4 regions of the Halomonas sp. PAMB 3264 genome follow, and region 2 is predicted to be linked to each of the others. Evidence: predicted binding sites of a transcription regulator. Region 2 holds the regulator's gene; each other region holds the start of a gene.
The links. The regulator FliA, encoded in region 2, starts transcription of late flagellar genes. The targets are predictions, from matches to a motif close to CTAAAGTTNNNNNNNNNNCNGCCGATA.
Positions count from the first base shown of each region.

Region 1: a site for FliA is predicted at 3,335-3,361, ahead of RN347_RS10040 (DUF4019 domain-containing protein). Genes of this name have one in related genera too.
Region 3: a site for FliA is predicted at 1,933-1,959, ahead of fliD (flagellar filament capping protein FliD). Genes of this name have one in related genera too.
Region 4: a site for FliA is predicted at 4,864-4,890, ahead of RN347_RS01190 (flagellin). Genes of this name have one in related genera too.

Region 1 is NZ_CP134866.1:2,223,470-2,230,758, reverse strand. It holds gene RN347_RS10060 (DNA-3-methyladenine glycosylase I) at 1-563, shown strand, start outside; gene RN347_RS10055 (tetratricopeptide repeat protein) at 674-1,096, shown strand; gene RN347_RS10050 (DUF1456 family protein) at 1,106-1,579, shown strand; gene RN347_RS10045 (hypothetical protein) at 1,658-3,100, opposite strand; gene RN347_RS10040 (DUF4019 domain-containing protein) at 3,397-3,804, shown strand; gene RN347_RS10035 (class I SAM-dependent methyltransferase) at 3,839-4,582, opposite strand; gene RN347_RS10030 (MAPEG family protein) at 4,865-5,284, shown strand; gene RN347_RS10025 (helix-turn-helix domain-containing protein) at 5,253-6,212, opposite strand; gene RN347_RS10020 (isochorismatase family protein) at 6,274-6,855, opposite strand; gene RN347_RS10015 (antibiotic biosynthesis monooxygenase) at 7,045-7,289, shown strand, end outside.
Region 2 is NZ_CP134866.1:3,561,216-3,568,504, reverse strand. It holds gene RN347_RS16305 (hypothetical protein) at 1-315, shown strand, start outside; gene RN347_RS16300 (flagellar protein FlhE) at 353-757, shown strand; gene RN347_RS16295 (RNA polymerase sigma factor FliA) at 783-1,481, shown strand; gene RN347_RS16290 (MotA/TolQ/ExbB proton channel family protein) at 1,522-2,337, shown strand; gene RN347_RS16285 (OmpA family protein) at 2,342-3,004, shown strand; gene RN347_RS16280 (hypothetical protein) at 3,001-3,549, opposite strand; gene RN347_RS16275 (Crp/Fnr family transcriptional regulator) at 3,591-4,334, opposite strand; gene uvrA (excinuclease ABC subunit UvrA) at 4,458-7,289, opposite strand.
Region 3 is NZ_CP134866.1:3,181,745-3,189,033, reverse strand. It holds gene RN347_RS14420 (hypothetical protein) at 1-195, opposite strand, end outside; gene fliD (flagellar filament capping protein FliD) at 505-1,860, shown strand; gene fliD (flagellar filament capping protein FliD) at 2,013-3,359, shown strand; gene RN347_RS14405 (flagellin) at 3,588-4,430, shown strand; gene RN347_RS14400 (flagellin) at 4,634-5,509, shown strand; gene RN347_RS14395 (flagellin) at 5,715-6,557, shown strand; gene RN347_RS14390 (flagellin) at 6,833-7,289, shown strand, end outside.
Region 4 is NZ_CP134866.1:256,730-264,018, forward strand. It holds gene RN347_RS01170 (rhodanese-related sulfurtransferase) at 1-796, shown strand, start outside; gene RN347_RS01175 (IclR family transcriptional regulator C-terminal domain-containing protein) at 967-1,785, shown strand; gene RN347_RS01180 (YqaA family protein) at 1,829-2,260, shown strand; gene ybiO (mechanosensitive channel protein) at 2,433-4,796, shown strand; gene RN347_RS01190 (flagellin) at 4,934-5,749, shown strand; gene RN347_RS01195 (VOC family protein) at 5,789-7,162, shown strand; gene RN347_RS01200 (BCCT family transporter) at 7,166-7,289, opposite strand, start outside.

The DNA.
Region 1 (7,289 bases), 1.3 Mb from region 2:
CGGTAGCACCTGACGAACTCGAGCCTTATCACGATTCTGAGTGGGGCTTTCCGGTCGCCGATGATCAGCGACTGTTCGAGAAGATCAGCCTGGAAGGGTTTCAGGCGGGGCTGAGCTGGCGCACGATCCTGGCCAAGCGCGAGCATTTTCGCGCGGCGTTTGCCGGGTTCGATTTTTATCGGGTGGCCGCTTTCGATGAACGTGACGTCGAGCGCCTGCTCAAGGACGCCGGCATCGTTCGCCATCGCGGCAAGATCGAGGCGGTGATCAATAACGCCCGGCGCGCGGTTGAGATGGTCGAGCAGGAGGGCTCGCTCACGGCGTACTTTTGGCGCTTCGAGCCCGAGGCCGATGAAGTGGCCGTGCCGCAGAGCGTCTCGACCTCGCCAACCTCCGTAGCACTCTCGAAAGATCTCAAGAAGCGGGGCTGGAAATTCGTGGGGCCGACTACGGTGTTCGCCTTCATGCAGGCGATGGGGATGATCAACGATCACGCCGAGACGTGTTTTTTACGTCCTCATATCGAAGAAGCCCGCCGAACATTTATCCGACCCGCTCATTAACGCGTGAGACTATAAATAGCAAAGCTCGCAGCGGCCACGCGCGTTACAATGGCGAAAAGGCCGCCCGGTAAGACAGCCGCGTCCATTCATTCGATTTTCAAGGTAGTGCTGTGATCAACACCAAAATCCATAAGGCGGTTTATGAGCTGGCCGAGAAGCTGATGAAGGCCGCTCACCACGAGGACCGTGAGAGCTTCGAGGCGCTTTATGGCGAGCTCGAGGCGATCTGTATCGACAACGAGTACACTGAAAAGGATCACCCGGAGCAGTGGGAGACGCTGGCGGACTTCACCGAGGAGTCGGATGAGGCGCTGGCGCTTTACCAGAAAGCGCTGGATAAAGCCGCGGCCCGGCCCTTGCCAGACTATGTCGCCTCGATCGGCTACTCCATGGCGACGCTTCAGGTGGAACTCGATGAGTCGGATGCCGCTCTCAAGAGCCTGCGCCAGGCCAAGGCCAGCGCCGCGCACATCGAAGATGACGAGCTGAAAGCCGAGATCGACGCGCTTTTAACCACGCTGACCCCCCGTTAGGATTCAATCTTGACCAATAACGATATTTTCCGCCGCCTACGTTACGCCTTCGATTTGAAGGACACCGCCATCGTCACCATTTTCAAGCTGGCTGACGTCGAGGTGTCCCAGGAGCAGGTCACTGCCTGGCTCAAAAAGGATGACGACGAGGCCTTCAAATCAATGCGAGACAAGGATCTGGCGGGGTTTCTGAACGGCTTCATCAGCTACAAGCGCGGCAAGCGTGAAGGCCCGGCACCGACACCGGAGTCCAAACTCACCAATAATCAGGTATTTCAGAAGCTGCGTATCGCCTTGAACCTGCAAGCCGAGGACATTCTGGCGCTGTTCGAGAGTGAAGGCCTACCGATCAGCTCCCACGAGCTGAGCGCGTTCTTTCGCAAACCCAGCCACAAGAACTACCGCGAGTGTAAGGACCAGGTGCTGCGCACCTTCCTGATGGGCCTGCAGCATCAGCACCGCCCAACGCCGCCGGCATCCTGACCGGCGTTGACCGCTGAGCGCGACGCTCGATACAAAAAAGGCCACCTCGACAGGTGGCCTTTTGCGTGGGCGCTTTGATCAGAACTCGACGCCAAAGTTGGTCAAGAATGCGGTGTTCCAGCCGTCGTCGACCGGCGAGCCGAAGTAGTTCAGCCCGTTCTTGTTCGAGACGATATCGAACCAGGCGAAAAACGGCCCGGCGGTCATCTGCACGCCCAGATCGTTGACCATCGGGTTTTGCTGATCGCCGAAGCCGCCGTTGAGGCTGGTAAAGTCGTTTGAAGGGTCGATCACGCTGAAGTCGTTGAAGAAATAGAGGCTTTCAACCGGGCCCCAGTCCACGTCCATGTTGTAACCGACGCTCGCCGAGTAGATTTCGCCCTGAGCGGGAATCAGGTAGTTGAAGTTGAACGCGCCGATCTGCAGGGCGTTATCGGAAATGCCCGAGGTCGCCTCATCGGGATTTTTAGCGTTGTACTCGTAGGTGGTAGCCTGGACCAGCGTGCGCCAGTTGCCGTAGCTTCCGTCCACGCCGAGTGCCGCCGACCAATTGTCGCCGCTGCGTTCGGTGTTGCGGTTGTAGAGCTGACCGCCCTTCGCCGAGACGTTCACCTGGGTGGCGTAATCGGTGTCATGGCCGAAGGTGTAGCCTAGGCGCGCCGCGACCTGGTTCTCTTCGCTGTTGCCCTGGGCGCCATCGCCCACGGCGTTGGCGCCGTAGTGCTCGTTGCCATCGCCCAGACTGTCGCTTTTGAAAAACGCAAGCGAGGTGTCCCAGGGCCCGGCGGAGTGATCCCACTTGATGCCGGCGTTCTGGTTATCGTTGAAGCCCGCCAGATAGCCCAGGTTGCCGTACCAGCCCAGGTAGCCGTAATCCATGTTGCCAAAGGGCGTCTGCACCAGGCCCAGCTTGAACGAGTCTTCCTCGGTGGGGTTGTAGCCGATCCAGCCGTGCTGCAAAAAATGGTAGTCGTCGTAGAAGCGGTAGGCCAGCGAGTAGTCGATAGCGCCGGTTTCACCCTGAACGGTCACGACGAACTTGCCGAAGTCGAGATCGCCCGAGGTATCCTTGCTCTGGCTATCCCAGTCGTTGACGCTGCCGCTGAGTTCGAGCAGCCCACCGATTTCGACCTGCTGCATCTCTTGAAGCGTTTGCTGGTTCTGCTGGGCGAGCTGGGCCTCTTCGCCGTTGGCCGAGGTGCCCGTGGCGGTGCCCTCACCATAAGCGTCCTTGCTGGCGTTGCTTTGACTGGAACCGCTTTGATTGGAACCGCTCTGGCCAGCGCCGCTCTGGCTGGAAGTGCCCTGATTCGATGCCATCGATTGGTCGTTGTTTGATGCGCCGTAGGACTGCTGGCGTTCGAGCTGCTCGATGCGCTGCTGCATCTGGTTGAGCTGGGCGCGCAGCTCGTCGATGGTTTGCGAGTCACTGGTTTGTGCCTGGGCGCTGGAGAGCATGGCCGCAGAGACGCTAAGCCCGAGTGCCAGTCGCTTGAACTGGCATACGCGTGGGTATGACATGATGATTTCCTTGCGAGTGTCGTTTTATATGCCGTTTTTTAATTATTGAAGGCTGGCTGGGTTACATACCGCCGATCACCGAAAGCGGTATGCGAGAAGGCGTGAGAGGCGCTGCCCGCTCAATACCCTAGTGACAACGCTTGGCTAAAGCAAATACGGCGCTTGCCAGCGCCACCTGCGCCGGCTGAATTAAACAGGGTCAACGCTTTGCACGTTGAAAGGCGTTGTCACGAGCTAAAGCCCGACGCCGCACGACCGATAAACAGAAGACACCCTTTTCCACACGAGCCCCCTTTATGCCTACTTCGCACCGTACCTTAATGGCGGCTTTCGCTTTATCCATACTACCCGCCCACGCCGTTGCCCATAGCGACCCGGCCGAAACCGCGGTGATGGCCTGGCTTGCCAGCATCGACAGCGGAGAGTTCGAGAAAGCCTGGGAGTCGGCGTCGCCGCTTCTACAGCGCCCGCTATCGCCGGATATGCTGGCGCGCACCGTTGAGCTTGCGCGAAAAGACATGGGGCCGGTGGAGTCGCGCCACCCGCTGCGCGTGGTCAGCGACACCTCCATGCCTGGTGCGCCGCGCGGGGATCTCAAGATCTTTACCTTTCAAACCAGCTTCGCCAACAAGCAGGTGACCGAGACCGTCACGCCGCACTTCGAGGATGGGGCCTGGCGGGTGAGCGGCTACTACGTGCAGTAGCCGATATTCTCGGGTTCGCCCTTGGCATACATGGTTAGTTCTTGACGCACACGAACAGCGCGTTGCCCGTTTCGCCGTTCCAGGGCGTGATCGCCTGGAAATCATGCTCGAACACCTCGACGGTAAAGTAGGGCGTTAGCAGCGCAATAAGCTCTTTGAAGCTCACGGCGACCATGGCGTGTTCGTCGACCCAGCGCTCGCTCTGTCCGGCGGTGGTTTTCTCGATACAGAGTTTTAGCGACTGACGCTCGCCTTTACCCGGGTAGTGCCAGCCCGAGCTGAACGTGAACGTCTCCTCTTCCCGGCGCGCGGTGTGTTTGACCGAAAGGGCGTTGTCGATCTTCTCCTTGTCCACGGCATTGAAGCAGATTACGCCGCCCGCCTCGAGCGCGCGCCAGGCGCTTTCGATGCACGCCTTTAGGCGCTCGACATCCGCGTTGTAGTGAATCGAGTAGAGAAAACAGGTGATCAGATCCTGCGGCTCACCGACGACGAAGTCGCCCATGTCCTGATGGCTGAAACGCGCCTCGGGGCAGCGCCTGGCGGCCTGCGCCAGCATGGGCGGGTTGAGGTCGAGTCCGATGCTATCAAAGCCTGCGTCGAGAAAGTGGCGCACGTGGGGGCCGGTGCCGCAGGCCAGATCCAGATGGCGACGCCCGCCGTTGCCGAAAAGCTGATTCAAGCGCTGTACGGCGCGGCTCTGCGCCGGGTAGTCGATCTCCTCGCACATGACGTCGTAGTAACGGGAGAGGTCGGTATACAGGGCGTTGGCAGACATGACAGGCAGCGCTCGAAAAGGGGGTGGCGCATGGTAAACGAGCGCTTTGGATTTGAGAAGGGCGGTGTCAAAAGGCCCTCAGAATGGGCAATCGCCGCTTACGTTCCCATATTTGGTGTGAAGCGCATGCTGACCGCGAGCCGGTTCCAGCCGTTCATGGCGATCACCTCTAAACACCAGCGGTGTTTTCTCCGCTGGTGCCAGGGTCAGCTATGCTTACAGTGGCTTTGAGCCGTGGTGGGGTTTGCCGCGGCGGCCATCAACCGACCCAAGGAGGTCATCATGGATGACGCCGTTTACTGGTACGCCGTGGCGACGGTGCTGCTGTTTGTGAAGATGTGGGCGACCGGGCTGTACCAGGGGTATCACCGTATTACCAAAATGACGTTCAAGACCCCGGAAGACGCGCGCATGGCGGGGAAGGAGCCGTCCAGGGAGGAACTTCCTCAGGTGCAGCAGGCGAGTAAGGCCTGGTCCAACGACCTGGAGAATATCCCCATCTTTTTGGCCTTGGGCGTAGCCTACGTGCTGGTCGGGGCGTCGCCCGGGCTTGCCATGTGGTTGTTCATGGTATTCACCGCGGCGCGCTACGCGCATACGCTCGCCTATCTTGCACGCCTTCAGCCCTGGCGCACCATCGCCTACGGCGTGGGGCTTGTGTGTATGATCGTTATGGCGATTCAAATTCTGTTGGCGCTGTAATCGCCATTGGCTGGTCGCGGCGCCACTCGCCGGGCGGGCGTGTCTCCACGCGCGCCCAGCAGCGGCGAAGTTGCCGTTCGTCGCCAAAGCCGGACTCTTCGGCGATGCGGTCGAGTGTCCAGGCGGTTTCAATCATTAGGGTTTTGGCTCGCTGTAGCCGCAAACCGCTGATGTAGTCGCTCATCTGCATGCCGGTCAGCTGTTTGAACTGACGCCGGAAATGTCGCTCGCTCATGGCGGCTTGGGACGCCAGCACCTCCGCCCGCCAGGCCTTCGCGGGGGCGGCGCATATAGCGTCCTGCACACGGTGAATACGCTCATCCACGTGATTACGGCCTTCGAGCCAGGCGCCGAGCTGGGGCTCCTGACCGCTGCGGCGCAAATAAAGAACCATCTCGCGCGCCACCGAAAGCCCCAGTGCGTGGCCGCCCATACGGGTCAACCAGTGCAGCATGGTATCGATGCCCGTGGAAATGCCCGCGCTGGTCAAGTAGCGCCCGTCTTCGATGAAGATACAATCGCCCTGCACGCGGGCCCCAGGCGCCTTCTCGCGCAGCTGATCCAAAAGGGTATGGTGGGTGGTGCAGCGGCGGCCGTCGAGCAGGCCGGCCTCGGCCAGCAACAGCGTACCGGAGCACACCGTCATCATGGTATCGACCTGGTTAACGTTGGCTCTCAGCCACTCGATACACGCCCGCTGAGCTAACGGGTCGACCGCGCTGCGATACTGACCGGGGATTAGTAGCAGGTCGTGGTGCGAAAGCGCGGTCGGCAGCGGCGCGATGCCGCCGAGGGTAAGAGGCCCTAGCCACTCGAGCGCCGTGCTCGGTCCCAGGTAGCTGATCTCGATTCTCAAGGAGAGGCGCTCAGCGCAGTGCAGTACCTGAAGCGGGCCGATCAGATCGAGCGGCACTTGGTCTGGCATCATCAGCACTGCCACCCGTAGTGGGGCATTCCCACGTGCGGGCGGCGAATTCAGGGGTCGAAAGCTAGTCACGCCGGGTTTGCCACTCATCGATCATGTTTTGAGTATCGATGATACGCGCAAAGCGGCCCTCCAGCACCAGCTCCGTGCGCGCCTTGATATCCTCGGCGGACCAGGTCACACCGTGGCGCGTCATGGGAAACGTGAGCGTGGCGTCGCTGACGAAGTCGACTTCGAAGCCCAGATCCGAGGCGACCCGCGCGGTGGTTTCGCAGCACTGCTCGGTACGAATACCGCTAATCGCCAAGCGATAGATGGCGCGCTCGCATAGCCATTGTTCGAGCCCGGTATCGCTAAACGCGTTATGTACGCGCTTGTGAAAGGTAATCGCCGTGGGGTCATCAAAGCCGTCGAGCGGTTGAATCATCCCCTGGTCGGGGTCGAACGGCCCTTGGCTTCCCGGCGCTTCATGGAAAATGCGCACCACTGGAATACCCTCAGCGTGGGCAGCATCGAGCAGGGCGCGCTGCTTCGGCTTCCAGGCATTGGCCAGGCTCTCGACCCAATACTCCTTGGCAGGAAAGGAGGCCTGAACGTCGATCAGAAGCAGGGCGGTCGCGGCGTTTGAAGCGTTGGTAGGTGCCATGGTGAACCTCTTGATTTGAGTGAGGTTCCAGCTTAACGAGGCGCTGTCACTACGACGAGACAACTCACGGCCACAAACCGGACGAAAACGGCCATTGCGCCTTTCGGCGCAGGATGCTCGATTTCGGGTTGGCGCTCCCATGTGCGATGGATAGGATGACGATTTCAACACGCCCAGCGAGAAGCCGCCATGCTGCTAGCCGCAACGCCCGAACCTCCGTACTACGCCGTGATCTTTACCTCGACGCTTACCGAGCACACCGAAGGTTACGAGGTAATGGCCGCGCGCATGGTCGCGCTCGCCGCCGAGCAGCCGGGATTTTTAGGCGTGGAGTCCGCACGCGAGGAGGTAGGCGTGACGGTCTCCTACTGGGCGGATATCGAGTCGATCAAGGCGTGGAAAAGTCACGCCGAGCACCAGGAGGCGCAGCGGTT
Region 2 (7,289 bases):
CGCCTCGACGAGTGGTCGCGGCTTGGCCGGCGCTGGGCGGCAACGCCAGAGAGCTGGGAGGTCGTGCCGGTGGACGCCGATGCGCCGCTCCAGGCGCTCTGCGCGCGCTACTCGCGCTGGGCGCTGTGGGTGCGAAGCGACGCCGAGGCGTTCGCCGCCATGTACCGCACGCTGCGCCTGGTCAGCGAACACCAGGGGCCCAAACGGCTGTTGGCGCTGCATGAGCCGGGCCTGCCCCGCGCCGGGCTGCTCGAGAATCTGCGCGCGGCGGCGGCGGCGTACCTGGGGATCGAACTGCTGCTTTTGGCCAGGTAGGCCATACTGAGTGAGCCACTATGGTTAGGTTATGCTAATGAGAAACGTCATTCTCGCAGCGCTGAGTGGGGTGGTGGCCAGCGGGCTTTCGCTGTCGGCCCTGGCGGGCGGGGGCAGCTGGAGTGTCGATACGACCGGGCTGATGGTCGCGATGAGCGACCGGGCAAGTGCCAGCCAGGCGCTCGCGCCGCCGCCCAGTGCCGAGATTCATCAGGGGCGCATCGAGCGCGTCAACTGGCGCTTCGAAGCGCCGCCGGGGGCCGATATCCATGCCTGGCTTTGCCACCCGGAGCGCTGCGTCGCCCTCGACGGCCAGCGCGGCAGTGCCACCGGCCTTGCCGGGCTCAATGCCGGCGCGCCGCTCGAGTTTCGTTTCGCGTTGGGGCGTGGCCAGCCGCCGGTGAGGGTGAGAGGGCTTCAAGTGATTGTGAACTATCAGTGACCAGCGATTAGCCAGGGGCACGCCGATGTATACAGCAAAGGGAAGAATCCAACACAGCGATATGGTCAACCAGCACATGCCGCTGGTGCGTCGCCAGGCGCTGGCGTTGCAAGTTCGTTTGCCGGCCAGCATCGAGCTCGACGATCTGATCCAGGCCGGCATGGTAGGGCTTTTAGAGGCGCTGGGGCGTTTTGATGCCGCCCAGGGGGCGAGCTTCGCCACCTTTGCTAGCCAGCGAATTCGCGGGGCGATGGTCGACGAGCTGCGCACCCGGGACTGGCTGCCGCGCAGCGTACGCCGCTCGGCCCGGGCCATGGACGAGTCCGTGCGCCGGCTGGAGCAAAGCCTGGGGCGCGCCCCGGAAGAGAGCGAGATCGCCCGCGACCTGGACATCCCGCTCGATGAGTATCAGCAGCTGCTGGCGGACACCAACAGCGGCCACCTGCTGCCCTTCGAGGAGCTTCTGGAAGAGGGCAGCGAGCCGCTTCAGGAGTCGCTGAACGCGCCTTTCGAGGAGCTGCTGGACGGCCAGCAGCGCGACACTCTGATTGCCGCGATCGAAGCGCTGCCGGAGCGCGAAAAGCTGTTGATGGCGCTCTACTACCAGGAAGAGCTCAACCTCAAGGAGGTGGGCGCGGTACTGGGCGTCACCGAGTCGCGCGTATCGCAGCTGCACAGCCAGGCCATCAGCCGTTTACGGGCGCGTCTGCACGAGCCGGACTGAGCCGTTTTCACCGTTAATCCCTACCGGCGAGGAGCCGTCGATGAACCCCTCTACCCTGATTGGAATAGGCGCCAGCATCCTGTTGCTGGTGAGCGTACTGTTCTTTACCGCGGAGTCCGCGGCAAGCTTTATCAACCTGCCCGGGCTTGCCATCGTCATCACCGGCACGCTGGCGGCGACCTTCATCAGCTATCCGCTCAAGGAGGTGGTGCGCGTGGTCCGCCTGGTGGGGCTGGTATTTCGCCGCGAGAATACCTTCGTGCGCGACGACATCGACGAGCTGGTCTCCATGGCCAGGCTCTGGTTCAAGGGCGACGTGCGCGCGGTAGAGCGCGAGCTCGAACACACCCGCAACCCGTTCTTGCGCACCGGCATCCAGCTCGTCATCGCCAACACCAAGGAAGACGAGATCTTTGACATGCTGCGCTGGCGCATCGCCAGGCTCAAGGCGCGCGAGCACGCCGAGGCGCAGATCTTTCGCACCATGGCGACCTATGCCCCGGCGTTTGGCATGATCGGCACCCTGGTCGGGCTGGTCAACATGCTCGAAGTCATGGACGCGGGGGATCTCGAGGTGATCGGGCCGCGCATGGCGGTGGCGCTTCTCACCACCTTCTACGGCATCCTACTGGCGAATCTGGTGTTCAAACCGGTGGCGGTGAAGCTCGAGCGGCGCACCGAGGAGCGCCTGATCACCATGAACATGGTGCTCGAAGGCATTTCGCTGATCACCAAGCGCCGGCTGCCGTCGTTCATCGAAGAGACGCTGAACTCGTTCGTGGCCAACTACCACGATGAGATCAACGACCCCCATGTGAAGCCGCGCCCAGGCAGCGGCGTCGCGGCGAAAGGCTAGCGCCATGCTCAATTGTGACGCCCGCCACGCGCTGGAATCGCCCTTCACCGGCGGCGACGGCGAGGAGGGGTGGCTGACCAGCTACCTCGACGTGTTGACGCTTCTGATCACGCTGTTCGTGCTGCTGCTGGCACTGACGCCGGCGGGTAGCGGCGGCGAGGCATCAAACGAAGGCCAAGGCCTTCAGCCGCTCTCCTCGGGAATCTTGCCGCGCGACAGCGGTCTATCGCCGGCCATGGCCGCGCTCGACATTCAGGGCGTAAGCGTCAGCCAGGGGCGCGAAGGCGTGACCCTGCGCATCGACGACAGCTTGCTGTTCGCCAGCGGCGCCGCCGAGTTGACCCCCCAGGGCGAAGGCGTGCTCGAGCGATTGAGCGAGGTGATCGACACCTTCGAGGGCGAGGTGTCGGTGGAAGGCCATACCGATAACGTGCCGATTTCGACCGCGGCGTTCGCCTCCAACTGGGAGCTTTCGACCGGGCGGGCGATCGCGGTGGTGCGCCATCTCGAGCAGGAGGGCGTGGCGCGGCAGCGGCTACGCGCCGTGGGCTACGCCGACACGCGCCCGCTCGCCGGCAACGACACGCGGGAAGGGCGCGCCGCCAACCGCCGCGTCGAATTCGTGCTGCGAACTCCCGCCCCGGAGCCGGCGCGGGTTACGCCTTAAGCCCCGGCGCAGCGTCGCTGCATCTCCTGAATCGCCTTGCCGGCGCCGTCGAGATCAAACGTCATGGTCCAGGGCGTGGCACTCCCCTGCTCGAAGCCGATGAACAGCTGCTCGCCTTCACTCATGCGCGCCAGTAGCGCGTCGAGCTCGCCCAGGTAGAAGTGGCTGTAGAAGCCGTCATCCCCCTCTTCGACGATGAACTCCGCCATGGTCTCCATGATCGGCGTCTGGTCGACGCGCAGCCGCGCCGGGACCAGGTTCACCGCGCGGCTCTCGGACTGCGTCTCTTTTAGGGTCACGCGTAGTTCGAGCCAGGGCAGGTGGCACACACCTTCGGTAGCGTTCACGCTCAAAATGGCGTCCGAATAGCTTTCGGCCTCCAGCGCGCGAAAGTGACGCTGGCCGGCATCGGTGGTCGTCGCGGCGTGCCAGGCGCCGAAGGCGGTGTCATCGCTGACCGGATAGCGCGCCGCCTGGGCGGCGGTGGCGAAAACGAAGAGCCCGGCGACGCCGAGCGCTGCCGCGGCAACAGTGTGAGACGTCATGGGACGGTGCGCCGAGTATTGATGTCGAGAAAAGATACGCATCACTCCGACTGGCCGAGCAGCGGCCGCACGTTGTCGCTTAAGTAACAGTCGTCGAACTCGCCTTCGGCGGCAAGCGCCGCCAGGTCCGGTATGTTGATGTGATGGCGGTCGCGATAAATGAGCCCCGCCTCGCTAAGCGCGGTGAACGTGCGGCTGACGTGCACCGGGCTGAGTCCCAGTACGTCGGCGAGCTGCTCCTGGGAGAGCGGCAGGCGAAACTGCCCGGTCAAATCCGGGTTGGTCTGGCTCAGGCGGACGTACATCTCGTGGATGAAATGGGCCATTTTTTGGCGGGCGGTGCGTCTTGCCAGGTTCACCAGCCGCTCGGTCAGAAGCGACTGCTGGCGGCTGCTGATGGCGAACATGACCGAGGTCAGCGGCAGCGACTGGCTGAACAGATCGATCATCCGCTTGTGCGGAAAACGGCACACCACAGCGTCGGTGATGAAGCGCACGTTTTCCAGCCGCTGGGAGAAGGCGAATTCGCGCAGGCCGATGATGTCACCGGGCAGGTACACCTCCATGATGTGGCGATCGCCGTTTTCCAAATGGCGATAGGAGTAGGCCCAGCCGCTTCGCAGCGTGCAAAACTCCTGAGCGGGGTCCTTCATCTCCCACAGAAGTGACCCCGCCTTTTGATCGAGCGGGCTCTCTTCGAGCGAATCAAGCAGCTGCTCTTCGTCTTTTGACAACGAGTAATAATGGTTGAAGTGGCGAACAATACAGCTCTTTTCCTGACTCATGCTCGGTGTCTCCTTCTCTTGACTGCGTGCCCGGGCTGTGCCGCCGCTCAGGGCCGGCGGTGACGGCCAAAGGGGAACGATACGGCGGCTTGCCTGACATTGCCTTATCGTTTTTTTATTTTTTCACTTCTTTTTTTGCAATAGCGGCGCCAAAAATTGCCCGGTATGCGAGCCTTTTTTCTTCACCAGCTGCTCCGGGGTGCCCTCGGCGATGATCCGCCCGCCGCCGGAGCCGCCTTCCGGGCCCAGATCGACGATCCAGTCCGCAGTCTTGATCACATCGAGATTGTGCTCGATGACCACGATGGTGTTGCCGTGATCGCGCAGGCGATGGAGCACCGTCAAGAGCTGGCGAATATCCTCGAAGTGTAGACCGGTGGTCGGCTCATCCAGAATGTAGAGCGTCTGGCCGGTATCGCGTTTGGCAAGCTCGCGGGCAAGCTTCACCCGCTGGGCTTCGCCGCCGGAAAGCGTGGTCGCGCTCTGACCCAGGCGAATGTAGGAGAGCCCGACGTCCAGAAGCGTCTGCAGGCGCCGGGCGATGGCCGGCACCGGGCTGAAGAACTCGAGGCCCTCCTCGACGGTCATTTCCAGCACGTCGTGAATGTTCTTGCCCTTGTAATGAATATCCAGGGTTTCGCGGTTGTAGCGCTTGCCCTTGCACACGTCGCAAGGCACGTAGATGTCCGGCAGAAAGTGCATTTCTACCTTGATCATGCCCTCGCCCTGGCACGCTTCGCAGCGTCCGCCCTTGACGTTGAAGCTGAAACGCCCGGGCTTGTAGCCTCGCGAGCGCGCCTCCTGGGTGCCGGCGAACAGCTCGCGGATCGGGGTAAAGATGCCCGTGTAGGTTGCCGGGTTGGAGCGCGGCGTGCGCCCGATCGGGCTTTGATCGATGTCGATGACCTTGTCGAGCTGGTCGAGCCCTTCGATGGCGCTGTAGGGCGCCGGTGTCATGGTGGTGGCCCGGTTGAGATCGCGGGCGGCGATCGGCATCAGGGTGCCGTTGATCAGCGTCGACTTGCCCGAACCCGATACCCCGGTGATGGCGATGAACAGCCCCAGCGGCAGCGTAAGCGTGACGTTTTGCAGGTTGTTGCCCGTCGCCCCGCGCACCACCAGCTGCTTTTCCGGATTGCCGGGAATGCGATACGGCGGCACGGCGATTTCGCGAGTGCCGCAAAGGTACTGCCCGGTCAACGAGTTCTTGTTGTCCATGATGTCCTGGGGCGTGCCCTGGGCGACGATCTCACCACCGTGCACGCCGGCACCCGGACCGATATCGAGGACGTGATCGGCGGCGCGGATCGCGTCCTCGTCGTGCTCGACGACGATCACGGTGTTGCCCAGGTCGCGAAGTCGCTCCAGCGTCTTTAACAGGCGATCATTGTCGCGCTGGTGCAGGCCGATCGAGGGTTCATCGAGAATGTACATGACCCCGACCAGCCCCGCGCCGATCTGGCTCGCCAAACGGATACGCTGCGCCTCGCCGCCGGAGAGCGTGTCGGCGCTGCGCTCGAGGTTCAGGTAGTCGAGCCCGACGTTGACCAGAAACTCCAGGCGTGAGTGGATCTCGTTGACGATCTTCTCGGCGATCTCGCCCTTGCGCCCGGGAAGCGCGAGGTTGGCAAAGTAGTCCCAGGCCTCGCCGATCGGCGTGCGCACGATGTCGGCGATGTTGCGATCGTCGACGAAGACGTGGCGCGACTCGCGACGCAAGCGCGTGCCGTTACAGTCGGTACAGGGCTTCATGGCGATGTACTTGGCCAGATCGTCGCGCACCATGTTCGATTCGGTTTCCCGATAGCGGCGCTGCATGTTGGGCAGCACGCCTTCGAAGGCGTGCTCGCGGGTCACCTTGCGCCCGCGGTCGCTGACGTAGCTAAACGGCACGGGTTCGTTGCCGCTGCCGTTGAGAATGATGTCGCGCTGGCGTTTGGAGAGCTCGTTCCAGGGCGTTTCGAGGGCGAAATCGAAGTGGCTGGCCAGCGCCTGAAGCTGGGTGAAGTAGTAGATATTGCGCCGGTCCCAGCCCTTGATCACGCCTTCGGCAAGCGACAGCTCGTCGTGGCTGATCAGCTTCTCCGGGTCGAAATACTGCTGGATGCCGAGACCGTCGCAGGTGGGGCAGGCGCCGGCGGGGTTGTTGAACGAGAACATGCGCGGCTCGAGCTCGGAGAGCGAGTAGCCGCACACCGGGCAGGCGAAGCGCGAGGAGAACGCCAGGTCCTCCCGGTCGCCGTCCATGAAGTGGATCATCGCCGTGCCGTCGGCCAGGTTCAGCGCGGTCTCGAAGGACTCGGCCAAGCGCTGAGCGATATCGTCGCGCACCTTGAAGCGATCCACGACCACGCTGATGTCGTGTTTTTTACGCTTGTCGAGCGGGGCGATGTCGTCGAGTTCGAGGATCTGGCCGTCGATCTGCACGCGCACGAAGCCCTGGGCGCGAAGCTCGGCCAGAAGCTGCAGATGCTCGCCCTTGCGGCCCTTCACCACCGGCGCCAGCAGCATCAGTTTGGTGCCTTCCTCCAGGTTCATCACCTGGTCGACCATTTGCGAGATGGTCTGCGCTTCCAGGTCCTCGCCGTGCTCCGGGCAGCGCGGCGTGCCGGCGCGGGCGAACAGCAGGCGCAGGTAGTCGTAGATTTCGGTGATCGTGCCGACGGTGGAGCGCGGGTTGTGAGAGGTCGACTTCTGCTCGATGGAAATGGCCGGGGAGAGCCCCTCGATGTGGTCGACATCGGGCTTTTCCATCATGGAAAGAAACTGGCGCGCGTAGGTGGAGAGCGACTCCACGTAGCGGCGCTGCCCTTCGGCGTATAGCGTATCGAATGCAAGCGAGGATTTCCCCGAGCCGGAAAGGCCGGTAATCACGATCAGCTTGTCGCGCGGCAGCTCCACATCGATCTGCTTGAGGTTGTGAGTGCGTGCACCTCTGACCAGAATGCTGTCCAT
Region 3 (7,289 bases), 380 kb from region 2:
ACACGCCGCCCAGCCCGCATCCTGCTCATCGAGCGCCGCGATCTCGCGCTTTGCCAACCCGCAGCCGGGCAGCGTCACGGTTTCCAACACATGACCGTTCACGTACAAAAGCTCTGCCAGTGTGAACAGGCACTGACGCAGCCGAGACGCGTCTACGGCGGCAGAGGCGGCGGGGGTGTCACCTTCGCAGGGCATTGAATGCTCCATCGATTAACGAACAACGTTTCCCTAGTGTAATGGAGCTGACCTATTTAGACCAAGGTCTAAGTTTTTGGCGTGTTCAACGCTTGGGCTCGGTACGTATTGCGCCCTGCGGTTATTTCCTCTTGGGTGGCTCTTTTAACCGAAAAAGTCGTAAAGATTACAGAAAATAACCGTTTACTAAGTTAAAAGTGTGATAAAGGCTAAAGACACTGCGCGATTTGCCGATAATCAATGCATTGACACAGGCAAATTTCAGCTCGCCTAAAGAGCAGGCGATCACATTTAAAGGGGCAGCAATCGATGGCTTCCATATCTTCACTGGGCATTGGCTCGGGGCTCGATTTAAACGGGCTATTGGATCAGCTTCAAACCGCCGAGCGCGCCAAACTTCAGCCCATTGCCGAGCAGGTTCAATCTGCCAACACGACCGTCTCTGCCTATGGAGCGCTCAAAAGCGCGGTTTCCACGTTCCAGGATGCCACCCAGGCGTTGAACGATACGTCGTCGTTTGAAAGCCTCACCACCAATGTCGAGGGCGACGGTGTTATCGCCATTGCGTCCAGCGAAGCACAGGCGGGCCGGTACGACGTAGAGGTCGATCAACTGGCAACTGCTGGTAGCCTCGTGACAGAGCGTTTGGATAGCGCTGACGAAAGTGTTGTCAGCGGTGAGCAGACGCTCAGCTTCGCACTGACTGAAGGCAGTATGCCCGAGATCACGATCGCCGATGGCAGTTCGCTTGAAGACATTCGAGACGCCATCAACGATCAAGGCGGCGGTCAGGTGACTGCCTCTATCATCAACGACGGGCAAGGGTATCGGCTCTCGGTCATGTCGAGCGAGACCGGCGCTGATGCCAGTATCGAAAGTACCAATTTCTCGACCATTCTATCCGGTGATGGCACCACCTCGGACACTCAGGTCGTGCAAAAGGGACAGAACGCGGCATTCAACGTCAACGGTATCGATATCGTCAGTGCCTCCAACCAGGTCGAGGGCGCCATTCAAGGAATGACCTTGACGCTCACGGAGGCCGGTACTTCGAGTACCATCAAGGTCGAGCAGGATAATGAAGCACTGCGTGAGAACGTGAATACCTTTGTGGAAAGCTTCAACACGCTCAAGAGCACCTTGAATACCTTGACCAACTTCGATGTGGAAACGGGCCAGTCGGGAGGCTTGAACGCTGATGCGACCACACGAGCCGTCGAGCGCGAGCTCCGTCAGGCTATTAGCGGTATGACCGGCGGTGACGGCTTCAACGTACTGTCCGACGTCGGCATTTCATTGCAAACCGACGGTACGCTAAAGGTCGATGACGAAAAGCTGGATAACGTCATTGCCACCCAGCCGGACAGGCTGGCCCAATTTTTCGCAGGGAGCAGCGAAGGAGGCGGCATGGCCGGACAAATCAATACGTCTCTTGAGCGCCTGGTAGGCGATGGCGGCCGCCTTGATACGGCCAAAGAAAATGCAGAAAGCCGCGTCGAGTCGCTACAGGAGCGCTATAGCCGAACCGAAGAGCGCATCGGGCAAACCGTCGAGCGTTATCGTGTTCAGTTTCAAGCAATGGATAGCATGGTGGCGCAAATGAATCAGACGGGTGCCTATCTCGAACAGCAGTTGGGAATGCTGGCCCAAACCAACCAGAGCTAGGCCCAGCTCTCACGGACAGGAAATGCCCAGCTACAACGCTGGGCTTTTTTTAGAGGTATCTTTTGAAGGTACCTAAAGTTCGTTATCACCCCGCCGATAAACAAGGTAATCAACCCATACTCTTTGCTACTTATTACTCGAGGATTTAACCCATGGCATCAATCTCCGCGCTTGGTGTAGGTTCCGGGTTGGACTTGAACGGTCTGGTGGATCAGCTCAAAGCCGCTGAGCGCCAGAAGCTTACCCCCGTTTTACAGCAGCAAAGTGCTCAAAAGACCAAAATTTCGGCCTATGGGCGTCTTGAGTCGGCGATGGACCGGGTCAATACCTCGGTAAAGGCGCTAAACGATGCCTCGACCTTCAAACAGCAAAAAAGCACGGTAACCGGCAGTGGCGTTCTGGCCACGGCGGGTGAGAAGGCCAACCCTGGGCGCTTTGAAATTAGCGTGTCTCAGCTGGCTCGTGCCGGCAGCGCGGCGTCCAATAGTGTGGCGCTGGATCAGGAGCTCACTGCTACTGATACGAAATTGAAGCTCAATTTCGGCGCGGGCACTACGCAGACGAGCCTTGACGTCGATATCAAGGCAGGCAGCACGCTAGCCCAGGTACGCGATCAGATCAATGCAAATAAGGAGTCGGGTGTTACCGCCTCGCTTGTCAACGATGGCACCGGATACCGTTTGGCGCTCAGCTCAAAGGAAACCGGCAAGGACGCCTCGCTCACAGGGTTTTCTGGTCTCGATGGGCTTGCCATGGATAGCACGACGGTGCGGTTAGGCCAGGACGCCGCGCTCAACGTCAACGGCATCGCGATCACCAGCAAGACCAACCGCGTCGAAGGCGCTATTGAGGGTGTAACGCTCGATCTCACCGCCGTGTCGGAATCCCCCGCCACCCTGGTGATCGAGCGAGACAACGACTCCTTGAAGGAGGCGATCAATAACTTCGTCAGTAACTACAACGAAATGAAATCGACCGTAGAGCGCATGACCAAGTTCAACGGCGAAGGCGAGATTTCGGGCGAGCTGATAGGTGACCGTACCGTACGCACTATCGAAAACCGCTTGAGTCGTGACGTGAGCGACAGCTTGGCGGGCGGCGATATCACACGGCTGTCTGAAATCGGAATCTCAATTGATGAGCGCGGGCGCTTGAAGGTCGACGAAGAAAAGCTCGATGCCGCTGTTGCCAACGACCCTGAAGGCCTATCTGCCTTCTTCGCTGGTGACAGCAAGGAAGCAGGCTTTGCAGGGCGCCTCAGCACAACATTGACGACCATTACCTCAGAAGATGGCCTCATTAAAAGCTCGGTCACCAGTGCAGAACAGCGAATCGAGAGTCTCGATAAGCGCAAGGAGCGCATGGAAGCCAGCATCGAGCGCAACGTGGAGCGCTATCGTAAGCAGTTTGCCCAGCTCGATGGCATGATTGCGCAGATGAACTCCATGAGCAGCTACCTGGGCCAGCAGTTCGATATGCTGAGCAATATGCAGAAGTAGTAAACCTTGCTATCAAACGAAACGGTGCTAATACGCTCTCGTTCGTAACGACAATTTATTTTATCAGCGGGGCCGTAAGGCCCCGTTATAGTTTCAAGGCCAAATTTTCATAAAAAAGTGGGTAAATGAGCTAAAGGATCGCCCCGCTTCGCCGTTAATTATAACAACGGCGATGCAAGCGCCGATTTATAGGCCTCTCTTGGGCCACTAAACACAGAGGATTACCCCATGTCCGTCATCAATACCAACATCACTTCCATGATCGGCCAGAACAACCTGAGCAAGTCCCAGGGCATGCTGGCTCAGGCGCAGGAGCGTCTTTCTTCCGGCCTGCGTATCAACAGCGCCTCCGACGACGCAGCAGGTCAGGCGATCGCCAACAAGATGACCGCCCAGATCAAGGGTATGGATCAGGCGAGCCGTAACGCCAGCGACGGTATCTCGCTCGTTCAAACCATGGAAGGCGGCCTGGACCAGATCAACGACAACCTGCAGCGTATTCGTGAACTGGCGGTACAGGGTGCTAACGACACTAACACCGCCGATGACCGCGCGGCGATCACCACCGAGATCAACGAGCGTATCGCTGAGATCGACCGCGTAGCGGGCAGCAACAACTTCAACGGCACTAACCTGTTGTCAAGCGGCGCGAGCACGGCGCTCAATATCCAGGTCGGTTCTAACACCAGCGGCAACGACACTATTACCGTCAATACTTTCGACGCAACTAGCAGTGCGCTGGGTGTTAGCGGGTCTGCGGCGGCTCTCTCCGGTGCCGGCGCGACTCACGACAACTTCCAGACGCTGATCGACAATGTCGATACCGCCGTCAAGTCGCTCGACACGCAGCGTGCGACTCTGGGTGCCACGCTGAACCGCTTCGACTCTGTGATCGATAACCTGGCGACCACGACTACTAACCTTTCCGAAGCGCGCTCACGCATCGAAGATGCCGACTACGCGAAAGAAGTGTCGAACATGACACGCGCCAACATCCTTCAGCAGGCGGGTACGTCCATGCTGGCCCAGGCTAACCAGACCCCGCAGTCTGTACTGTCTCTGCTGGGTTAATCGCTCAAGCAGTAGTACCACGAGCGAAGTGAACGACGGGGCCGCAAGGCCCCGTTTTTCGTTGGGCGCCTCGCGCATTTTTCTCATGTGAATCGCGCGAAAGGCCTAAAGAAGTGCCTCCAACAGCCGTTAATTATAATAACGGCGATGCAAGCGCCGATTTAAAGGCCTCTCCTGGGCCACTAAACACAGAGGATTACCCCATGTCCGTCATCAATACCAACATTACTTCCATGATTGGCCAGAACAACCTGAGCAAGTCCCAGGGCATGCTGGCTCAGGCGCAGGAGCGTCTTTCTTCCGGCCTGCGTATCAACAGCGCCTCCGACGACGCAGCAGGTCAGGCGATCGCCAACAAGATGACCGCCCAGATCAAGGGTATGGATCAGGCGAGCCGTAACGCCAGCGACGGTATCTCGCTCGTTCAAACCATGGAAGGCGGCCTGGACCAGATCAACGACAACCTGCAGCGTATTCGTGAGCTGGCGGTTCAGGGTGCCAACGACACCAACACCGACGATGATCGCGCCGCAATCGAAACCGAGATCAACGAGCGTCTGGCCGAGATCGACCGCGTGGCAGGCAGCAACAACTTTAACGGTACCAATCTTCTTAACGCCAGCGGCAGCCTGAGCATCCAGGTTGGTTCCAATACCGATGTTGAAGACGTCATCAATGTTAAGACTGTCGATGCTACCGTGTCGGGCCTGGAACTGACTAGCGCCTCGGGCGGAGTCGTTGCAGCGGCTTCCGGCGGCGCCGCTACCTTTACGGCGGCTAGCGGAGCTGGCGCCCACACCAGCTTCCAAAGCCTGATCGATGCCGTTGATACTGCTACTAAAACACTCGATACCAACCGCGCTACTTTGGGTGCTACGCTGAACCGCTTCGACTCTGTGATCGACAACCTGGCGACCACCTCGACCAACCTGTCCGAAGCACGCTCGCGAATCGAGGACGCCGACTACGCCAAGGAAGTGTCGAACATGACGCGCGCCAACATCCTCCAGCAGGCGGGTACGTCGATGCTGGCCCAGGCGAACCAGACGCCGCAGTCGGTATTGTCTCTGCTGGGCTAATAGTCGGGTAAGTGCTGCCATTGACAGCTAGAGTAACGGGGCCAATTGGCCCCGTTTTTCGTTCTTTCTGCAAGCAAAATTATTTTCACAAAACGGCTTTAAACTATTCAAGAATCCACGTTAGCGGCCGTTAATTATAATAACGGCGACGCAGTCGCCGACCTGTAGGCCCTTCTCAGGCCATAAAATACCGAGGATCTCATCCATGTCCGTTATCAATACCAACATCACTTCCATGATCGGCCAGAATAACCTGCGCGCTTCGCAGAGCATGCTGGCTCAGGCACAAGAACGTCTCTCTTCCGGTCTGCGCATCAACAGCGCATCCGACGATGCCGCCGGTCAGGCGATCGCAAACAAGATGACTGCTCAGATCAAGGGCATGGAGCAGGCCAGCCGTAACGCCAGCGACGGTATCTCACTCGTTCAGACCATGGAAGGCGGTCTGGATCAGATCAACGATAACCTGCAGCGTATTCGCGAGCTAGCGGTACAAGGTGCTAACGATACTAACACCGCCGATGACCGCGCCGCGATCGCAACCGAGATCAACGAGCGTATCGCCGAAATCGATCGCGTAGCGGGCAGCAACAACTTCAACGGTACTAACCTGCTTAATGTTAGCGGTGGCGGTACTCTGAACATTCAGGTTGGTTCGAATACATCGACCAATGATGTTATTGAGGTAAGCACAATCGATGCGACCAGTGCTTCTCTGGGCGTTAGTGGCGCAGCTGCCTTGCTTTCTGGAGCCGGTGCAACACATGCTAATTTCCAGAGCTTAATCGACGCTGTCGATGGCGCAACGAAAACCCTGGATACCAACCGCGCGACTTTGGGCGCCACGTTGAACCGCTTCGATTCCGTGATCGATAACCTGGCGACCACCTCGACCAACCTGTCGGAAGCGCGCTCACGTATCGAGGATGCCGATTATGCCAAGGAGGTGTCCAACATGACCCGCGCCAACATTCTGCAGCAGGCGGGTACGTCCATGCTGGCTCAGGCCAATCAGACCCCGCAGTCCGTTCTATCTCTGCTTGGTTAATAACACATTAATGAGTGTCGACGGGGCCGAAAGGCCCCGTTTTCGTTATAGGCTTGAGAGAAATATGGAACACTTCGTTACACGCTATAACCCCCGCATAGCCTGAAAATAACGCAGATCTTCTGCATCATTTTTCTATAGCGTTACTCTTTGCTACATAAAAAAAGCCTTGTTTCTTCAAGTGTTGGATATAGCAGCCGTTACCCCTTGGTAGCGACGGCACAAGCGTCGCCAAGTTGGCCCGCTGGCCAGTTATACTTCAAGGAGCAATACTCATGTCTGTAATCAATACGAATATCACCTCCATGATTGGCCAGAATAATCTGAGCTCTTCACAAAGCATGCTGGCTCAGGCGCAGGAGCGTCTCTCTTCCGGACTGCGTATTAACAGCGCCTCCGACGATGCCGCAGGTCAAGCCATCGCCAACAAGATGACTGCCCAAATCAACGGTATGAGCCAAGCCAGCCGTAACGCCAGCGACGGCATTTCCTTGGTGCAAACCATGGAAGGTGGTCTCGATCAGATCAACGACAACCTGCAACGTATTCGTGAGCTGGCGGTGCAGGGCGCTAACGATACCAACACGGAAGAAGATCGCGCGGCGATTGCCACCGAGATCACTGAGCGTATTGAAGAAATTGATCGTGTTGCGGGTAGCAACAACTTCAACGGTACTAACTTGCTGGACGGCGTTAGTACTGACGACCTGGAAATTCAGATCGGCGCGAACA
Region 4 (7,289 bases), 430 kb from region 2:
CAACGGCACCGTGGCCGGCTCGCGCGAGGGCATCGACGCGCTGCTCGAGTGGCTGAGTAGCGATGAGCGCCTTGCGGATCTCGACCACAAGGAGTCCTTTTGTGACGAGATGCCGTTTTATCGCACCAAGGTGAAGCTCAAGCGCGAGATCGTCACCCTGGGCGTCGACGGCGTCGACCCCAACGACACCGTGGGTACTTACGTCGAGCCGGAGCAGTGGAACGACGTGATCAGTGATCCGGAAGTGCTGGTCATCGACACGCGCAACGACTACGAAGTGGAGATCGGCAGCTTCGAAGGCGCCATCGACCCCAAAACCGCGACCTTCCGTGAGTTTCCCGAGTACGTTCGCAAGCATTACGACCCGGCCAAACACAAGAAGGTCGCCATGTTCTGCACCGGCGGCATTCGCTGCGAGAAGGCGTCGAGCTTCATGCTGAACGAGGGCTTCGAAGAGGTGTTCCACCTCAAGGGCGGCGTGCTGAACTATCTCGAAAAAGTACCCGAGGAGCAGTCGCTGTGGCGCGGTGAGTGTTTCGTGTTCGACAACCGCGTCACCGTGCGCCACGACCTGAGCGAAGGCGCTTTCGAGCAGTGCCACGCCTGCCGCCGGCCGATTTCCGAAGAGGATATGGCGGATGCGGCTTATGAGCCTGGCATCAGCTGCCCGCACTGCATCGACTCGCTGCCGGAGAAGACCCGCGCGGCGGCCCGCGAGCGCCAGCGCCAGATCGATCTGGCCAAGGCCCGCGGCGAGCCCCATCCGCTTGGCCATGACCAGCGCCAGCGCGCCTGAGCCGCTCTACCCTTTCGATTCTCGTTCGATAGCGCCGGTGGGCGCTATCGGCGTTTTAAACGCCAGAATGGGATTTATTTCCGCAAACGCGACATTCACCTGGCCTCGCGTTATCCTGCTCGTTTTGCGCGGCGAGCGCTGCGCGGCAATCGAGTCAAGGAGAACGTACGGTGAGTGAGGCCAAGCGCAGGTCCGTAGGACGCCCGGCCGGGGCCGCGAAAGCCAGCGGTGGGCACAGTCAGTCGCTGGTACGCGGCTTGACGCTGCTCGAGCATCTGGCGGCAAGCCCGCTGGGGATGGCGCTTTCCGAGCTCGCCGAGACGGCACAGCTGGCGCCTTCGACCACCCACCGCCTGCTTCAGGCGCTGCAGAGCCAGGGCTTCGTCACCCAGGAAGGCGAGCAGGGGCTTTGGCGCATCGACGTCAAGACGTTTCGCATCGGCAATAGCTTTCTCGAGGCGCGTGACGTGGTCGCCACCAGCCGCCCGTTTCTGCGCCGCCTTACCATGGAGACTGGCGAAACCGCCAACCTCGGCATTCGCGATGGCGCCACGGCCGTGTTTCTCGCCCAGCACGAATCCACCCAGATGATGCGCATGATCACCAAACTCGGCTCGCGCGCGCCGCTGCACGCCTCCGGCGTGGGCAAGGCGCTGTTGGCCGGCATGAGCGACGACGAGCGCGCCGAGCTCCTGAAAGGCGATGCGCTGTCGCGCGTCACCCCCAATACCTTCTTCGACCCCGAGGCGATCGAGGCGGAAGTGCGCACCATCCGCGCCCAGGGCTTCGCCTGCGACCGCGAAGAGCACGCCATTGGCCTTCACTGCGTGGCGGCCTGCATCTTCGATGAGCGGCGCATGCCGCTGGCGGCGATCTCCGTGTCCGGGCCGATGGCGCGCATTCCCGAAGAGCGCCTGATGGCGCTGGGGGCGCTGGTCCGCGAGGCGGCGAACAACATCACCGCCCGGCTCGGCGGCCGGCTGCCCTGACATTTCGGCGTAGCCGGATGCTCTCTGCTGGCGTCTGACGCCCGTGTTCAGCCTTTTCTGGGTCGCGCTCTTGAGCGCCACGCTCTTGCCCGGCGGCTCCGAGGTGTGGCTTGCCCGCCAGTGGTGCCAGGGCGAGCCCTGGGCGGCGCTTTGGCTGGTGGCCACGCTCGGCAACACCCTGGGCAGCCTGATCAACGTGGCCCTGGGCCGCTACGCCCGCCGATTCCAGCACCGGCGCTGGTTTCCCGCCTCTTCCGCCCAGCTTGCCCGCGCCAGCCGCTGGTATCAGCGCTTTGGCGCCTACAGTTTGCTGCTGAGCTGGGTGCCGATCATCGGCGACCCGCTCACCGTGGTGGCCGGGCTTTTACGCCTTGAGTGGTGGCGTGCGGTGGCGCTGATCCTGCTGGCCAAGGGCGCGCGCTACGCGTTGGTGCTCGCATTTGCCGCGCAGTGGCTGGCGCCTTACTGCCTTTAATGCCCGCGGCGGATAACTCGCCAAAGGCCGCCCATGTTACCCTGCCACGCGCTGTGTGGGGCGCTATAAAAAGGCGCGGTGCTGGACGCGGCGCGCCTGCCCGCTATGATTTGCATAACGCGGCTAAGCCGTTAGATTGAATACACTACTTCACCCAAAGGGAGACTCCGGTGTGACGCCATCACGTTTACTACCCTGGCTGGGCGTTTGGCTGCTTGCGCTTTTTGCCATGATGAGCCCGGCGCTGGCTCAAACCACGCTTAGCGCCGACGACGAAACTGCCGACTCGCCTCCCTCCTATGAGGCGCTGGCCGACCTGCTCGAAAACGATCAGGCGCGTCAGGAGCTCATCGAACGTCTGCGCAGTGAAGCCTCTTCGCTGCCGGGCGGGCTCGATGCCGAACTCTCGCCGGAAGCCGCCGCCGAAGGGGGCAATCTGGCGCCGGAAGAGGTGTCGCTGCCACGCCAGCTCGCCGAGCTCACCAGCAGCGTGGTGGGCAATATCGGCTCCCAGCTCGAGCAGGCGGCGGGCGTCGTCACCGGAATCTTTAGTGGCCAGGGCGGCAGCACCTTCGACAGCGCGGCCTTCATCACCGCGGCGATCAATCTGGGCATCGTGATCGCGTCCACCTTCATCGTTTTCATGCTGTTTCGGCGGCTGGCGAAGTCGCTGTTCACCAAGCTCAGCGGGTGGTCGCAGCACGGCGAGCGCTCGATCTCGATTCTGCGTCTGATCGGCTGCGTGATCGTCGCCGCGCTGATCGATGCGCTGATCATCGGTGCGGCCTACGTGGCGGGTAATTTGATCGCGACCTTCGCCGTGGGCGAAACCGGCGAGCTCTCCACGCGCGCCTCGCTGTTCCTCAACGCCTTCCTGGTCATCGAGCTGATCAAGGCCGCGTTTCGCATGCTCTTCTCGTCGCGCTATGAAGGGCTGCGCCTGCTGCCCATCTCGGCGAAAGAGGCCGGCTATTGGAACAGCTGGATTGCCCGGCTGGTTGGCATGGTCGGCTACGGCCTGATGGTCGTGGTTCCGCTGATCAACTTCTATATCGCCCCGGCGCTGGGCCAAGCGGTCGGTACGCTGATCATGGTGCTGGCGTTCATCTACGCCGTGGCCGTGGTGCTGAGAAACCGCGTGCGCCTGCGCGACAACCTGAACGGCATGAGCCATCAGAGCACGATGGCGGCGAGCCGCGTCTCCCTGAAGCTCTTTGCCCGTACCTGGCATCTGTTCGCGCTGCTCTATTTCCTGATCGTGTTCGTGCTGGTGCTGGTGCGCCCGGGCGACGCGCTGCCCTTCGTGCTGTTCGCCACGCTCAAGACGCTGGTCGCGGTGGTCGTCGGTATTCTGCTTTCGAGCTTCTTGACCCAGTTCATCGGTCGGCGTATCGAGCTCTCCGATGACTTGCGCCGCAAGCTTCCGATGCTCGAACACCGGCTCAATAGTTACATCCCCAACGCGCTGCGCGTGATTCGCGTCATCATTCTGGTGGCCGTGATCATGGTGGTACTGGATGCCTGGGGCGCCTTCAATCTGGCCGCCTGGTACGCCTCCGAGCGCGGCGTTTTGATCGTGGGTCGGTTGATCAGCATCGCGGTAATTCTCATCGTCTCGCTGGGTATTTGGCTGGCGCTGGCGAGTCTGATCGAGCACAAGCTCAACCCGGAAACCGGTGGCGGCGAGCCCTCGGCGCGGGCCAAAACGCTTTTGAGCCTGTTCCGTAACGCCCTGGCGATCGCCATGGTGACCATCACCGGCATGATTTTGCTCTCGGAAATCGGCATCAACATCGGCCCGCTAATCGCCGGTGCCGGGGTGCTGGGTCTGGCGATCGGTTTCGGCGCCCAGAAACTGGTGCAGGACGTGATCACCGGCGTGTTCATCCAGATCGAAAACGCCATGAACACCGGCGACGTGGTCACGGTGGGCGGTATCACCGGCACCGCGGAGCGTTTGAGCATTCGCTCGGTGGCGATTCGCGATCTCTCCGGTACCTACCACATCGTGCCCTTCTCGAGCGTGGATACCGTCTCGAACTACATGCGCGAGTACGGCAACCACGTAGGCGAGTACGGCATCGCTTACCGCGAGAGCATCGATTACGCCATCGAGCAGCTCCAGCTCGCCTTCGAGGATCTCAAGGCCAGCGAAGAGCACGGCTTCAAGCTCTTGGCGGACATGACCGTGGCCGGCGTGACCGCACTTGCCGACAGCTCGGTGAACATCCGGGTCGTCATCAAGACCACGCCGGGCGATCAGTGGGGCGTGGGCCGGGCCTTCAACCGGCTGGTCAAGATGCGCTTCGACGAAGCCGGCATCGAGATCCCGTTCCCGCACACCACGCTCTACTTCGGTGAGGACCGCGACGGCAAGGCGCCGCCCGCGAACCTGCGGATTCTGGACTCGACCGCCAGGGAGAAGAGCGCGGTGCAAACGCCCCTCTCCGAGGCGACGCCGCCCAGCCAGCAGACCAGCGAGGCGGACCACAAGACGCCGCACCACGACGACGTGGACGACGCCGACGAGACCTGAGTCGTTCAAGGACTCGTCAGTACGACCAGCGGGGCCGCCTTCGGGCGGCCCCGCTGCGTTTGGACTGCTCATGTTTTCCCGGGTTGGGCCGATAACGTCTAAAAGCGGTTCCCATTGCGAGGGCCCGGATCACCTCCATGTTCAGCCTTGTCACCAACGTCTCGTCGCTGACGGCGCAAAAGCATCTGCGCATCAACCAGCAGGCGATGCAAACCTCCATGCAGCGGCTTTCGTCGGGGCTGCGGATCAATAGCGCTAAAGACGATGCGGCGGGGCAGGCGATCGCCAACCGGATGGGCGCGCAGATTCGCGGTATGGACCAGGCCATGCGCAACACCCAGGACGGCATTTCGATGGTGCAGACCGCCGAAGGCACCCTCGATCAGATCAACGACAACCTGCAGCGTATTCGCGAGCTTTCCGTGCAGGCGGGCAACGGCACCTACAACGCGAGCGACCTGCGCTCGCTGCAGGACGAAATCGACCAGCGCCTCGAGGAGATCGACCGGCTCGCCGGGCAGAGTGATTTCAACGGCGTGGGGTTAATGGAAGATAAGACCCTCAACATCCAGGTGGGCGCCAACAGCGGCGATACCATCGGTGTGCGCTTGCAGGCGATGGGCGTGGACGCGCTGGGACTCACCGGTTTCAGTGTGCTCAGAGACAGCGCCACCGACAACCCCACCGGCGTCCTCGATACCGCCCTCGGCAAGCTCGACCGCCAGCGAAGCTATTTCGGTGCAGTGCAAAACCGCTTCGAAAGCGTCATCGAAGGTCTCGACAACTCGATCGTCAATCTCTCCGCCGCCCAATCGCGCATTCAGGACACCGACTACGCCCGCGAGGTCTCACACCTGGTTCGCGCCCAGATTCTCCAGCAGGCAGGCATAGCGATCCTCGCTCAGGCCAATCAGCAGGGGCAGATGATCTTGCGGTTGTTGCAGGGGCTTTAGCATACTGCTGTGCACTAGCCACTCGAGGTCGAGGTGTTCATGCAAACTCCCAATATGGTGTCATCCGATACGATTCGCACGCGTTTTTCGAGCGCCATGTCGGTCATGTATCAGGCAGAGGTGCCTCAGTACGGCACGCTGCTCGAGCTGGTCGTCGAGGTCAATCGCGAAACGCTCGAACACTCGCCAACGCTTCGCCGCCGGTTGCAGGCCCAGGGCGAGCTCGACCGGCTCGATGTGGAGCGCCACGGCGCCATTCGAGTGGGCACGGCCGACGAGCTTGCCACGCTTGCGCGTCTGTTCGCGGTGATGGGCATGATGCCGGTCGGCTATTACGATCTGTCAGAGGCGGGCGTGCCGGTTCATTCGACGGCCTTTCGTCCGGTGGAGGATGAAGCACTTTCGCGCAATCCCTTTCGCGTGTTCACCTCGCTCCTGCGTCTGGAGCTGATCGAAAGCGAGTCCCTGCGCCAGCGCGCGGCTGATATCCTGGCCAAACGCGATATCTTTACTCCCAAAGTGCGCGAGCTGATTGCCCTGTTCGAGGCTCAGGGCGGGCTGGATGACGCGCAAACCGATCAGTTCGTCGAACAGGCGTTGGAGACCTTTCGCTGGCATCAGGACGCAACGGTGGATCTGGCGACCTATCAGGCGCTTTGCGACGAACACCGGCTGATCGCCGATGTGGTCTGCTTTCGCGGTCCGCACATCAACCACCTGACCCCGCGCACGCTGGATATTGACGAGACCCAGCGGCGCATGCCGGACAAGGGCATTTCACCCAAGGCTGTGATCGAAGGGCCGCCGCGCCGGCAAAGCCCGATTCTGCTACGCCAAACCAGTTTCAAGGCACTGGAAGAGCGTATTCGCTTCGAAGGCGATACGGCGGGCACCCATACGGCGCGCTTTGGAGAGATCGAGCAGCGCGGCATGGCGCTGACGCCAAAAGGACGCGCACGTTACGACGAGCTATTGAGGCAGGCGCGCAGCCAGACCGCCGGTCTCGACAACGAAGCGCATCAGCGCGTGCTGGAAGAAGTATTTTCAGCGCTTCCGGATAGCGATGAAGCGATGCGCCGTGAAGGGCTTGCCTACTTCCACTACCATCTGACCGAGGCGGGAAACAGCGCTCGAGCGGTGGGCAAAACCGATGTACAGACGTTGATCGCGCAGGGGCTGATCGAGGCCCAGCCTATCACCTACGAGGATTTTCTCCCCGTCAGCGCGGCGGGCATCTTTCAGTCCAACCTGGGGGAGGGGCAGCAGGGAACGTATCGGGCAAACGCCAACCGCGAGGCGTTCGAAGAGGCGCTGGGCGCCCCCGTGACCAGCGAGCTTGCGCTTTACGCCGAGCGCGAACGCGCTTCACTGGCGTTCGCGCTCGAGCGGTTGGGGGCACGTCTTGCCGAGTGAGCGTCAGTCGATAATTCCCTGCTCGCGGGCCATCGCAAACGCGGCTTGCGGGCCGTTCCAGAGCGAAGGCAGCAGGAACAACGAGACCGGCACGGCGGTGATGACGATGAACTGCTGGAGGGCGGCG